3 regions of the Agrobacterium vacciniicorymbosi genome follow, and region 1 is predicted to be linked to each of the others. Evidence: predicted binding sites of a transcription regulator. Region 1 holds the regulator's gene; each other region holds the start of a gene.
The links. Region 1 encodes PhoB, which activates phosphate uptake and scavenging genes when phosphate is short. Its sites were predicted from a motif close to TGTCATNNANCTGTCAT; they were not measured.
Positions count from the first base shown of each region.

Region 2: a site for PhoB is predicted at 1,321-1,337, ahead of ABUK73_RS15415 (DUF3419 family protein). Genes of this name have one in related genera too.
Region 3: a site for PhoB is predicted at 2,123-2,139, ahead of phnF (phosphonate metabolism transcriptional regulator PhnF). Genes of this name have one in related genera too.

Region 1 is NZ_JBETMF010000004.1:136,831-140,353, forward strand. It holds gene pstB (phosphate ABC transporter ATP-binding protein PstB) at 1-119, shown strand, start outside; gene phoU (phosphate signaling complex protein PhoU) at 207-923, shown strand; gene phoB (phosphate regulon transcriptional regulator PhoB) at 1,058-1,741, shown strand; gene ABUK73_RS08315 (hypothetical protein) at 1,786-2,064, opposite strand; gene ABUK73_RS08320 (cold-shock protein) at 2,266-2,475, shown strand; gene ABUK73_RS08325 (hypothetical protein) at 2,700-2,921, shown strand; gene ABUK73_RS08330 (DUF6481 family protein) at 2,958-3,347, shown strand.
Region 2 is NZ_JBETMF010000009.1:116,565-120,087, reverse strand. It holds gene ABUK73_RS15420 (lytic transglycosylase domain-containing protein) at 1-1,078, shown strand, start outside; gene ABUK73_RS15415 (DUF3419 family protein) at 1,383-2,633, shown strand; gene ABUK73_RS15410 (class I SAM-dependent methyltransferase) at 2,630-3,307, shown strand.
Region 3 is NZ_JBETMF010000005.1:45,528-49,050, reverse strand. It holds gene ABUK73_RS09480 (pyridoxamine 5'-phosphate oxidase family protein) at 1-315, shown strand, start outside; gene ABUK73_RS09475 (SDR family oxidoreductase) at 390-1,253, opposite strand; gene phnF (phosphonate metabolism transcriptional regulator PhnF) at 1,366-2,103, opposite strand; gene phnG (phosphonate C-P lyase system protein PhnG) at 2,220-2,666, shown strand; gene phnH (phosphonate C-P lyase system protein PhnH) at 2,666-3,259, shown strand; gene ABUK73_RS09455 (carbon-phosphorus lyase complex subunit PhnI) at 3,263-3,523, shown strand, end outside.

The sequences.
Region 1 (3,523 bases):
CGCAGCGCACCGCCATGTTCCATCTGGGCCATCTGGTGGAAGAAAACGACACCGACAAGATGTTCACCAACCCGGACGACCAGCGCACGCAGGACTACATCATGGGTCGCTTCGGCTGATCTGACGCTGGTTCAAACCCTTCGCATGGCACCGCTTGAGCCCGGTCGGGCTTGCGGGCCAGTGCATCGAAACTGGAGACTTCGAACATGCCGACACATTCCCATATTATGTCCGCCTATGATGATGAACTGAAGTTCCTCACCCGCCGCATCGCCGAAATGGGTGGTCTGGCTGAACAGATGTGCGCCGATGCGGTGCGCGCTCTGGTCAACTCGGATGCAGCGCTGGCCCAGAAGGTCATCTCTGACGATACGATCCTCGATCATGCCGAGCGCGAGATCGGCGACAAGGCCATCGTGACCATCGCCAAGCGTCAGCCCATGGCGTCCGACCTGCGTGAAATCATCGGTTCGCTGCGCATCGCTGCCGATCTGGAGCGCGTCGGCGATCTTGGCAAAAATACTGCCAAGCGCGTCATCGCCGTTGCCGGCACTGGCGTTCCGCGCAAGCTGGCCCGTGGACTGGAGCACCTGTCGGAACTGGCGCTGGTGCAGCTGAAGGAAGTGCTGGACGTCTATTCCACGCGCTCCGCAGAAAAGGCACAGGCCATCCGCGAGCGCGACGAAGAGATCGACGCCATGTATACCTCGCTGTTCCGCGAGCTTTTGACCTACATGATGGAAGATCCGCGCAACATCACGACCTGCACGCATCTGCTGTTCTGCGCAAAGAACATCGAGCGCGTCGGCGACCATGCGACCAACATCGCGGAAACCATCTATTACATGGCCACCGGCAGCCAGCCGGAAGGTGAGCGTCCGAAGGACGATAGTTCCAACACGCTCGGTGCAGTAACCGAGTAAGTTTTACAGCATCGGCGCCCTTGGATCGGAAACGATGTTTGGAATGCCGGTGTGTAGATCAACAGGCCAGAGCGTCCGTGATGCGTCCAAATGAACGCATGGCGCTCTGGTAAGACTGGCGGAGTCCCAAGCCTATGGTGCCGAAAATCGCAGTTGTCGAAGATGAAGAGGCTTTGAGCGTTCTTCTTCGTTACAATCTGGAATCCGAAGGTTACGATGTCGACACCATTCCCCGTGGCGACGAGGCGGAAATCCGCCTGCAGGAGCGCACGCCGGATCTGCTGATCCTGGACTGGATGCTGCCGGGCGTTTCCGGCATCGAACTGTGCCGTCGCCTGAGAATGCGCCCCGAGACCGAGCGTCTGCCAATCATCATGTTGACGGCACGCGGTGAGGAAAGCGAGCGGGTGCGCGGACTGGCCACGGGTGCTGACGACTATGTGGTCAAGCCATTCTCCACCCCGGAACTGATGGCGCGCGTCAAAGCCATGCTGCGCCGCGCCCGCCCGGAGGTTCTGTCGTCTGTTCTGAAATGCGGTGATATCGAGCTGGATCGCGAAACGCACCGCGTCCACCGCAAGACCCGCGAAGTGCGCCTCGGGCCAACCGAATTCCGCCTTCTGGAGTTCCTGATGGTCTCGCCGGGCCGCGTCTTCTCCCGCTCGCAACTTCTCGACGGCGTCTGGGGTCACGATATCTATGTGGACGAACGCACCGTAGACGTCCATGTCGGCCGCCTGCGCAAGGCGCTCAACTTCTCCAACATGCAGGATGTAATCCGCACCGTTCGCGGCGCGGGTTATTCCATGGAAGCCTGACAGGCGCTCCACCACTGATATTTCGCACAACGCGCGCTATTGCCTCACCGGGTCAACAGCGCGCGTTTTGTATTTTTGCGCAGCTTAGGCAGGAATAGGTACGAGAAGGGGAGCCATCTCCAGCCGGTAACGAAGATATATTTTTGACTCCTTTGAACTGGTTTGCGCCAGAAGTTGCGGATGGAAAGGGGAAGCGGGGATATCCGCTTGCCGCGCAGTTTTCCTGAGTAAAAACAAAGGGCAGGTACATTTTCAAAATTGAAAATCCAGCACGGATTATTATATTTCTGAAGAGGCTGCTGCGTTGCAAGATAAACGCTCATTTCAATGATCTGAAATTTAAAGTTTGACTATCCGGCCATAACCCTCTATCACTGGTTTATCGATATTTTGCTTGCTGAGCTTTGGTTGCCGCGCGATTAGCACCGCGTTTTGAACTAACCCTTTCCTTCAAAAAAATCGCTATACTCGCACACAGGGCGTCAGTTCTGTGATCTATAACTTATGCTTTGAAAGGGTTCATTATGACCACAGGCACAGTAAAATGGTTTAACTCCACCAAGGGCTTCGGCTTCATTCAGCCAGACAACGGCGGCACAGACGCATTCGTACACATCTCCGCTGTAGAGCGTGCAGGTATGCGCGAAATCGTTGAAGGCCAGAAGCTGAGCTACGACCTTGAGCGCGACAACAAGTCGGGCAAAATGTCGGCCTGCAATCTCCAGGCTGCTTAATACGGACTCCGCTTTCCTTTGACCACGGATGTACTGGCACTGTCGAAAGCATGAGACCAAGCGAGGTCAGGCACGTTGCCTGGCCTTTTTTTGTGCCGCCCGGCGGTACAGGCTTCGGACACCGCGCCCATGGGCGCAAACGCTCCGGGCCACTCGATCCACCCCGCAGCGGCGTTTTTGGAAATCGATCCCGATTTCGGCTGATGCGACAGGAAGGAAATTCCATGTCTGAAACACACAGCAAATCTCGCCAGCAGGCGGAAATCGCATTCGGTGAAACGCAGTCGCAGTTCTTTGCACGCGGCCACGCTGTTGATGAACTCAATTCGATTGCCCAGGCGCGTGATGAAAAGACGCAGCGCCTGCGTGAAGCGCGCCTTGCCAAGGAACTGCAAGACAGCCTGGCACCTGCCAAGACACCCGCAAAGCGTACCAAGAAATCCTGACCCTGATGGGTGCGGCACCTCAACTGGAATAGAGACTTGAGAAACAACAAAAACGTTAAAAACAGTGAACTGACCGACCGCCGCAGCGCTGCTGCCGAGGCCAAGGCTGCTCTTCTTCAGGCCTATAAGGCCGCCAAGGAAGCTGCCGAACCCAACCGGGAAGCCAAGCAGGCAGAACGCATCGCCGTGGCGGAAGCCCGCGAAGCGCGTCGTGCCGAGCGCGAGCAGCAGAAGCGCGAAGAGCAGAGCCGCCTCGAAGCGGAACGGCTGGCGCATGAAGCCGAGCTTGAAGCCGCTGCGACTGCCGAAGAAGACGCCCGCAAGCTGGCCGATAAAAACCGCGTCGCCCGCGTCATCGAAGATGAAGCCGCCCGCAAGGCCGAGCGCGATCGTCGCTATGCCAACCGCAAGGCCCGCCAGGGTTAAAGCTATCTGCCATGATCCAGCAGCCATTCGAATGAAGGGCTGCGATCTGGCAGGATGGACCTGTGGTCATTCGTGCTTGCGGGAACATTGGCGGTTAAGCCGCCAATCAAAGGTGCCAGTGCATCTCCGCGCAGCTATTGCGCCTCGCAGAACCGTTCTGAACGTTCTGCAAAATT
Region 2 (3,523 bases), on a different contig from region 1:
TTCTGGCAGTTTACGCCGAAAATCGGCTCTACTTTTGTCGTCCACGGTGGGCATTGCGCTGACACTGGCAGGATGCACAAGTGTTGAAGTTGCATCCAAAGGCGATATTGCCCAGCCCAAAATAGCATCTGCCCCGGCCACGCCGGATAGCACCGCCGCCCAGACGGCAGCCACCACAACCACCGAAAAGACGCAGGAAACCGCAGCCGCCACTCCGGCAGGCGCGACCTCTACCCTGCCCGGCACGGCACCGGCCACCACACAAATCGCAGCCAATTCCGCAGCAGAAGCCCTGCCTTCAACCGCCGCCGTCAAGGGCGGTCGCGTTGCCCTTCCCCCAGCCTCGGAAATTGCCGCTGCGGCAGCAGCATCCGCCATCGACGCACAAATACAGCCGCAGGCCGCAACCCAGCAGGTTGCGCTCGCAGCGCCAGCGGCGGCAACGCCAGCAGTCGCCGCCGTCGCGCATCAGACAAGCACCGCTGCCACTCTTCCACAGGTCGTTGCGCTGAAGGGCGGCTTCCCGCCTGCGCCTGGCGCACCGGGCACGCCATCGGCAGCCCCCATACCGCTGACCGAAGAAATGATGAAGCAGCAGAGCGTCATCCCGGTTCCGAAACCGCAAGGCGCCATGCTCGCCTATGCTTCGGCCCCGCAAAATGCAGCGCTTGCCGCCATCAGCACCCGCGAGAGCCTGACAACTGCGCCGGACGCGCCCACAATGATGGGCCGTCAGCAGCTGAGCGGCCTCATCACCAAATACGCGACCATGTATAATGTGCCCGAAGATCTGGTGCACCGCGTGGTCATGCGTGAAAGCCGCTACAATCCCCGTGCCGTCAACGGCGGCCATTTCGGCCTCATGCAGATCAAACACGCCACCGCCCGCTCCATGGGCTTCGACGGCCCGGCGTCTGGCCTGTTCGATGCGGAAACCAATCTGAAATATGCCGTGAAGTACCTGCGCGGCGCCTGGCTGGTGGCCGACAACGACCGCGACAATGCCGTTCGGCTTTATGCTCGTGGATATTATTACGATGCCAAGCGCAAGGGCATGCTGCACGTTCTGCGGAAGTGACGGCGACTCGGTCTTTTCCACACTTTAAATGTCGGCACTTGCGGCCTACCCCCCTCTGCCCTGCCGGGCATCTCCCCCTCAAGGAGGGAGATCGAATCGTGGCGAGCTCTTGCCCATATTGAACGTTGAGGATGAGATGAGGTGCGCGCGCCCAGCCAATCTCCCCACCTGAGGGGGAGATGTCCGGCAGGACAGAGGGGGGTGAGCCAAGCCCTCCAACGTTTAACGAAGCATCCACACCCCGTCATCAAACTGTTGCGTCACAGCGCTAAACGCCTCTCAACCGAACGAGAGGTGGAATCATATGACGGGTGTCGCGCCGAAAACCGGTTTCAGCAAAAACGTAAAACTCAAAGCCGCGCTGCTGCAGCACAAGGCATTGTCCACCAGTGGCATGTCCGAGCGCCTGTTCGGCGTGCTGTTTTCCGGCCTTGTCTATCCGCAAATCTGGGAAGACCCGGCAGTGGATATGGAAGCCATGGAACTGCGGGATGATCATAGCATCGTCACCATCGGCTCGGGCGGCTGCAATGTGCTGGCCTATCTCTCGCGCAATCCGTCGCGCATTGATGTCGTGGATCTCAACCCGCATCACATCGCGCTCAACAAGCTGAAGCTCGCCGCCTTCCGCCACCTGCCTGCGCATGGCGATGTCGTGCGCCAGTTCGGCGTGGCCAATGTCCGCTCTAACAGCGATGGCTATGATCGTTTCATTGCGCCGAACCTCGACGCACAGACCCGCGCCTACTGGTCGAAGCGCACGCTGACCGGTCGCCGTCGCATTTCGGTCTTCAACCGCAATATCTATCGCACCGGCCTTCTGGGTCGCTTCATCGGCGCTGGCCATGTGCTGGCCCGCCTGCACGGCGTGAAGCTTCAGGACATGGCCAATGCCCGTTCCATGGACGAGCAGCGTCAGTTCTTCGATGAGAAGGTAGCACCGCTCTTCGACAAGCCAATGATCCGCTGGCTGACGAAGCGCAAAAGCTCGCTCTTCGGCCTCGGCATTCCACCGCGTCAGTATGACGAACTTGCAAGCCTTTCGGATGGCAATACCATCGCACCGGTTCTGCGCCAGCGTCTGGAAAAACTGGCCTGCGACTTCCCGCTGAAGGACAATTACTTCGCATGGCAGGCCTTCGCTCGCCGCTATCCGCAGGCGCAGGAAGGCAATCTGCCGGACTATCTGCGCGATGATTATTATCAGGCGATCCGCGAAAATGCCGCGCGCGTCCATGTCCACCACGCCACCTTCACCGAGCTGCTGGCCTCCAAGCCTGCCTCCTGCGTTGACCGTTACGTGCTGCTGGATGCGCAGGACTGGATGAGCGACACGCAGATCAACGAGCTGTGGTCGCAGATCAGCCGCACGGCGGCCCCGGATGCCCGTGTCATTTTCCGCACCGCTGCCGAAAAGAGCGTCATCGAGGGTCGTCTGTCACCGGATATCCGCGCGCAGTGGTCCTATCTGGCCGAGCGTTCGCAAGAGCTCAACGCCCGCGACCGTTCCGCCATCTATGGCGGTTTCCACATCTATCAGAGGGCGCAGGCATGAAGAGCATCGGCGACAATATCAGCCTTGGCGATATCAAGCACGCAAACCTGATGGACCGCATGTACCGCCACCAGCGGCACATCTATGACATCACCCGCAAATATTATCTGCTGGGCCGCGACACCACCATCGACAAGCTAGACGTGCCGCAAGGCGGCAACCTGCTGGAAGTCGGCTGTGGCACAGGCCGCAATCTTCTGCGCGCCTCGAAACTTTTCCCAACGGCAAAGCTCTACGGCCTCGATATTTCCGCCGAGATGCTGACGACGGCTGCCGAAAACTTCGGTGGCCACCGCGAACGCCCGGTACTGCGCGTCTCCGATGCCACCACCTTCCGGCTCAGTGAATTCGGCCGCGCCAACGGTTTCGACCGCATCATGATTTCCTATGCGGTTTCGATGATCCCCGAATGGGAAAAGGCCGTGGAACGCGCCGTACAGTCACTCGCCCCCGGCGGCTCGCTGCACATTGTCGATTTCGGCCAGCAGGAAGACTTGCCACGCTGGTTCCGCAACCTGCTTCAGGCATGGCTGACCAAGTTCCACGTCACACCGCGCGCCAATATGCGCTATGTGCTGGAAGCTCTGGCAGGCAGCCACAATGCGACGCTGGAGTTTGAGCCGATTGCGCGGGGATATGCGTGGCGTGCGGTGCTGACGCTGCCGAAGGGCTGAGGTCGAAACATAACACATGGCAGTGGTTGTGGTTTCCCCCCTCTGCCCTGCCGGGCATCTCCCCCACAAGGAGGGAGATTGGCTGGGCGAACAGGCGGCGCTTCAATTTCGACGACAGAGTTTGCCAAGAGCTCTCCGCGAGTCGATCTCCCCACCTGTGGGGGAGATGCCCGGCAGGGCAGAGGGGGGCTAGCCACACCCACTGCCGTGTGCTGA
Region 3 (3,523 bases), on a different contig from region 1:
AAGGACGAAGAAATTTCCAAAGCGCCAAATGTCTGCCTGGCATTTGCGGATTCCAAGGGGCAGAAATACGTCTCCATTTCCGGTGCTGCTGAGGTCCAGAATGACCGCGAGAAAATTCGTGAATTGTGGGCAACGCCCGCAAAGGCCTGGTGGGATGACGCGGATGACCCATCCATTCGTATCCTCAAGGTAACGCCAAATTTCGCGGAATATTGGGATAGCCCCGGCACCGTCATCAGCTACATCAAGATGGCGGCAGCTGCTGTCAGCAAGACCCGGCCCGACATGGGTGAGAATGCCAAAGTCGATATGTAATTAAAGAAGCATGCCGCGACTGATTCTAGTTGCGGCATGCCAAATTTATTTATGTTTCAATAGTTCTGATCACATCAGATCATGATCTCGCCGCCGGTGACTGGAACGACCGCACCGGTCATGTAGCTTCCCAGTTCAGACGCAAGCAGCACATAAGCGCCAGCCAGTTCTGCCGGTTGGCCAGCGCGACCGATCAAGGTTTTCTCACCAAACTTCGCAGCTTTTTCCGCCGGCATTGTCGATGGAATGAGAGGGGTCCAGATTGGACCGGGCGCGACTGCGTTTACCCTGATGCCCTTATCTGCCACCATCTCAGCAAGTCCGGCGGTAAAGTTGGAAATCGCGCCCTTTGTCGAAGCATAGGCTAGCAGCGCCGGAGATGGCTGACGGGACTGGATCGATGTCGTGTTGATGATGGCGCTTCCGGATTTCATATGCGGCACGGCGGCTTTTGACAGGAAAAACGGCGCATAGATATTGGTGCGGAACGTCTCATCCCATTCTTCAGCGGTGATGTCCTCGATAGAGTCGTAGGTCCGCTGAAACGCCGCATTGTTGACCAGTATGTCAATTTTCCCAAGCTTCTGGACGGTTTGCGTGACGAGCGATCTGCAGTGATCTTCCGACTTGATATCGCCGGGCATCAGAATGGCCTTTCGTCCAGCCTCTTCAACCCATTTCGCCGTGTCCTTGGCATCTTCATCCTCATTGAGATAGGAAATTGCGATGTCGGCACCTTCCCGTGCAAAGGCGATGGCGACAGCTTTGCCGATACCGGAATCGGCACCGGTGATGAGCGCGACTTTGCCTGTAAGCTTGCCGTCTCCGCGGTAGGAGCGTTCACCATGATCAGGCACAGGCTGCATTTTTGCCGTCAGCCCCGGTGGCTCCTGCTGCTGTTCAGAAAAGGGCGGCATAGGACGGCTAATATCGGACATGAAACTTCCAATCGTGTGGTTGGGGGGATGACGTGCTCCCCGGTCTAACCAGCGATGGAGGGATGAGTTCCGTGCGCATCGCCTTCCGATTGCGCACGCCTCCCGTATTGCTTCAGTTGGAAGGCGCTGGAGGGTTTGTGAAAACCAGCTCCATGCGGTCGGCCAGAAAGCGGGTTACGATGCTCTGGATGGGCCTGTCTTCCAGATCGACATCAATGGCCTGACTGACGAGGACTATGCTGTCAGGCGCACAATTGAGCAGTTCCACATCGCGTGTAGACACCCGTTCAGCCGTCAGCCGTGTTTCCTTACGTCGATAATCCGCCAAGCCTTCGCGCTCCAGCGCCTTGGTGATGGAGCCACTCTCCGCATAGGCGGAAATAATGCCGGGGAAGCGTTCGGCTGAAAACAGGGAGACAGAGCGGGACATAGGCGCACCGGCAGCCACCGCCAGATGCTCGACCCGGTGCAGGGGGGCGCCTGCGCCGCACAGAAGAAGCTTTGCCTGGCCGGCATCCGCTGCGATGACTTCCGCATGGATAAGCCGTCCAGACGGTTCGAGCGACTGGCGCATCATGTTTTCGGAGAAACGCGCTCTGGTGCCAATGGGATAGACAACACGCGGTTGGACCGCGTTGACAAAGGTACCGCGCCCCCGCTCAGCGCGCAGAAGCCCCTCGGTCGAAAGAACGGCGATGGCGCGCCTTACCGTGTGTCTGTTGACACCGAATTGTGCCGCAAGTTCTGTTTCAGGTGGCAATTGCTCGCCGATCCGCCCTTCGGACACCGCGCTGCGAATGCCGTCCGCGACCCGGCGCCAGCGCGATATGCCATCATCATTTGTATTCATTTCAAGCCTAACGTCCCATTGTCATTCCTTCGTCATCATTAAGGGTGTATAAAACAAATAAGAATGGTTGTCTATACAAATAGACAAAGTTGACGAATGAAGATGGCGACCCAACGATGAGCAGTTTTGATCGAAAGCAGGCGCTGGATATTCTGGCTGGCGCACCAGCGGATGTTCTTTTGCAGTGTTATGAGCTGATGGCATCCGATATGCCCGCAGCGACCCCTGTGCGCGGACCGGAAATCGGCACGGTCATGGTTCGCGGCAAGATCGGCGGTGGCGGCGCGGCGTTCAATCTTGGCGAAGCGAGCGTCACCCGCGCAACTGTCAAGCTGGACAGCGGCGAAGTCGGTCATTCGGTTGTTCTGGGAAGGGACCAGGCCAAGGCTCGCATCGTCGCGCATCTAGACGCGTTGCGTCAGCGTCCCGACTGGGTTTCGCGCATCGATTGCGAAATCGTCCGTCCGGCTTTGGCCGTTATGGAAGACGAGCAGCGTCGCAAGGCTGAAGAGACGGAAGCGACAAGGGTCGATTTCTTCACGGTCGCGAGAGGAGAAGACTGATGAATACAGTCACGTTCGATGGCGGTTTCGCCGATCCAGTTTTTGCTTCGCAGGATGTTTTCCACGCCGTCATGCATGCCTTTTCAAGACCGGGATCGGTCGCCAATCTTGGTGAGCGGGCTTCAGGCCCTGCACCGCTCTGCGCTGCCGCATCGGCCGTTCTGCTGACCTTGGCTGACTACGATACGCCTGTCTGGATTGAAGCCTCCGAAGCTCAGCATGTTGCTACCTGGCTCACCTTCCACAGCGGCGCACCCATTGCGCGGCAGCCAGAAAAGGCGAGCTTCGTGCTTCTGTCTGAAGCAAGTGACGTGGCGCAATGGCAGAGCTTCGCGCATGGAACGATGGAATATCCGGACCGTTCCGCGACCCTCATTCTGCCGGTCCGAGCGATGGATGGCGGCGCCCTGCTTGAACTGACAGGCCCCGGCATCGAAACCTCCTCTAACATCTCGCCCGTCGGACTACCTGAGGGGTTTGTGGATGCCATGGACGCCAACGCCGCCCGCTACCCGCTGGGCTTTGACATTCTGCTTGTTTGCGGTGCCGAGGCGATTGCCTTGCCGCGCACCACGTGTATTCGGGAGGTTTGATCCATGTATGTCGCGGTAAAGGGTGGCGAAGCGGCCATCGATAAGGCGCATAAGTTGCTGGCGGATCGTCGGCGTGGTGATCGTGATGTGCCCGCATTGACGCTCGAGCAGATCGCCGGGCAATTGTCACTGGCGGTTGACCGGGTCATGGCCGAGGGATCGCTTTACGATCCGCACCTTGCAGCCATGTGCGTGCGCCAGTCGCGCGGGGACCTCATCGAGGCGATTTTTCTGCTGCGTGCCTATCGCACGACCCTGCCGCGC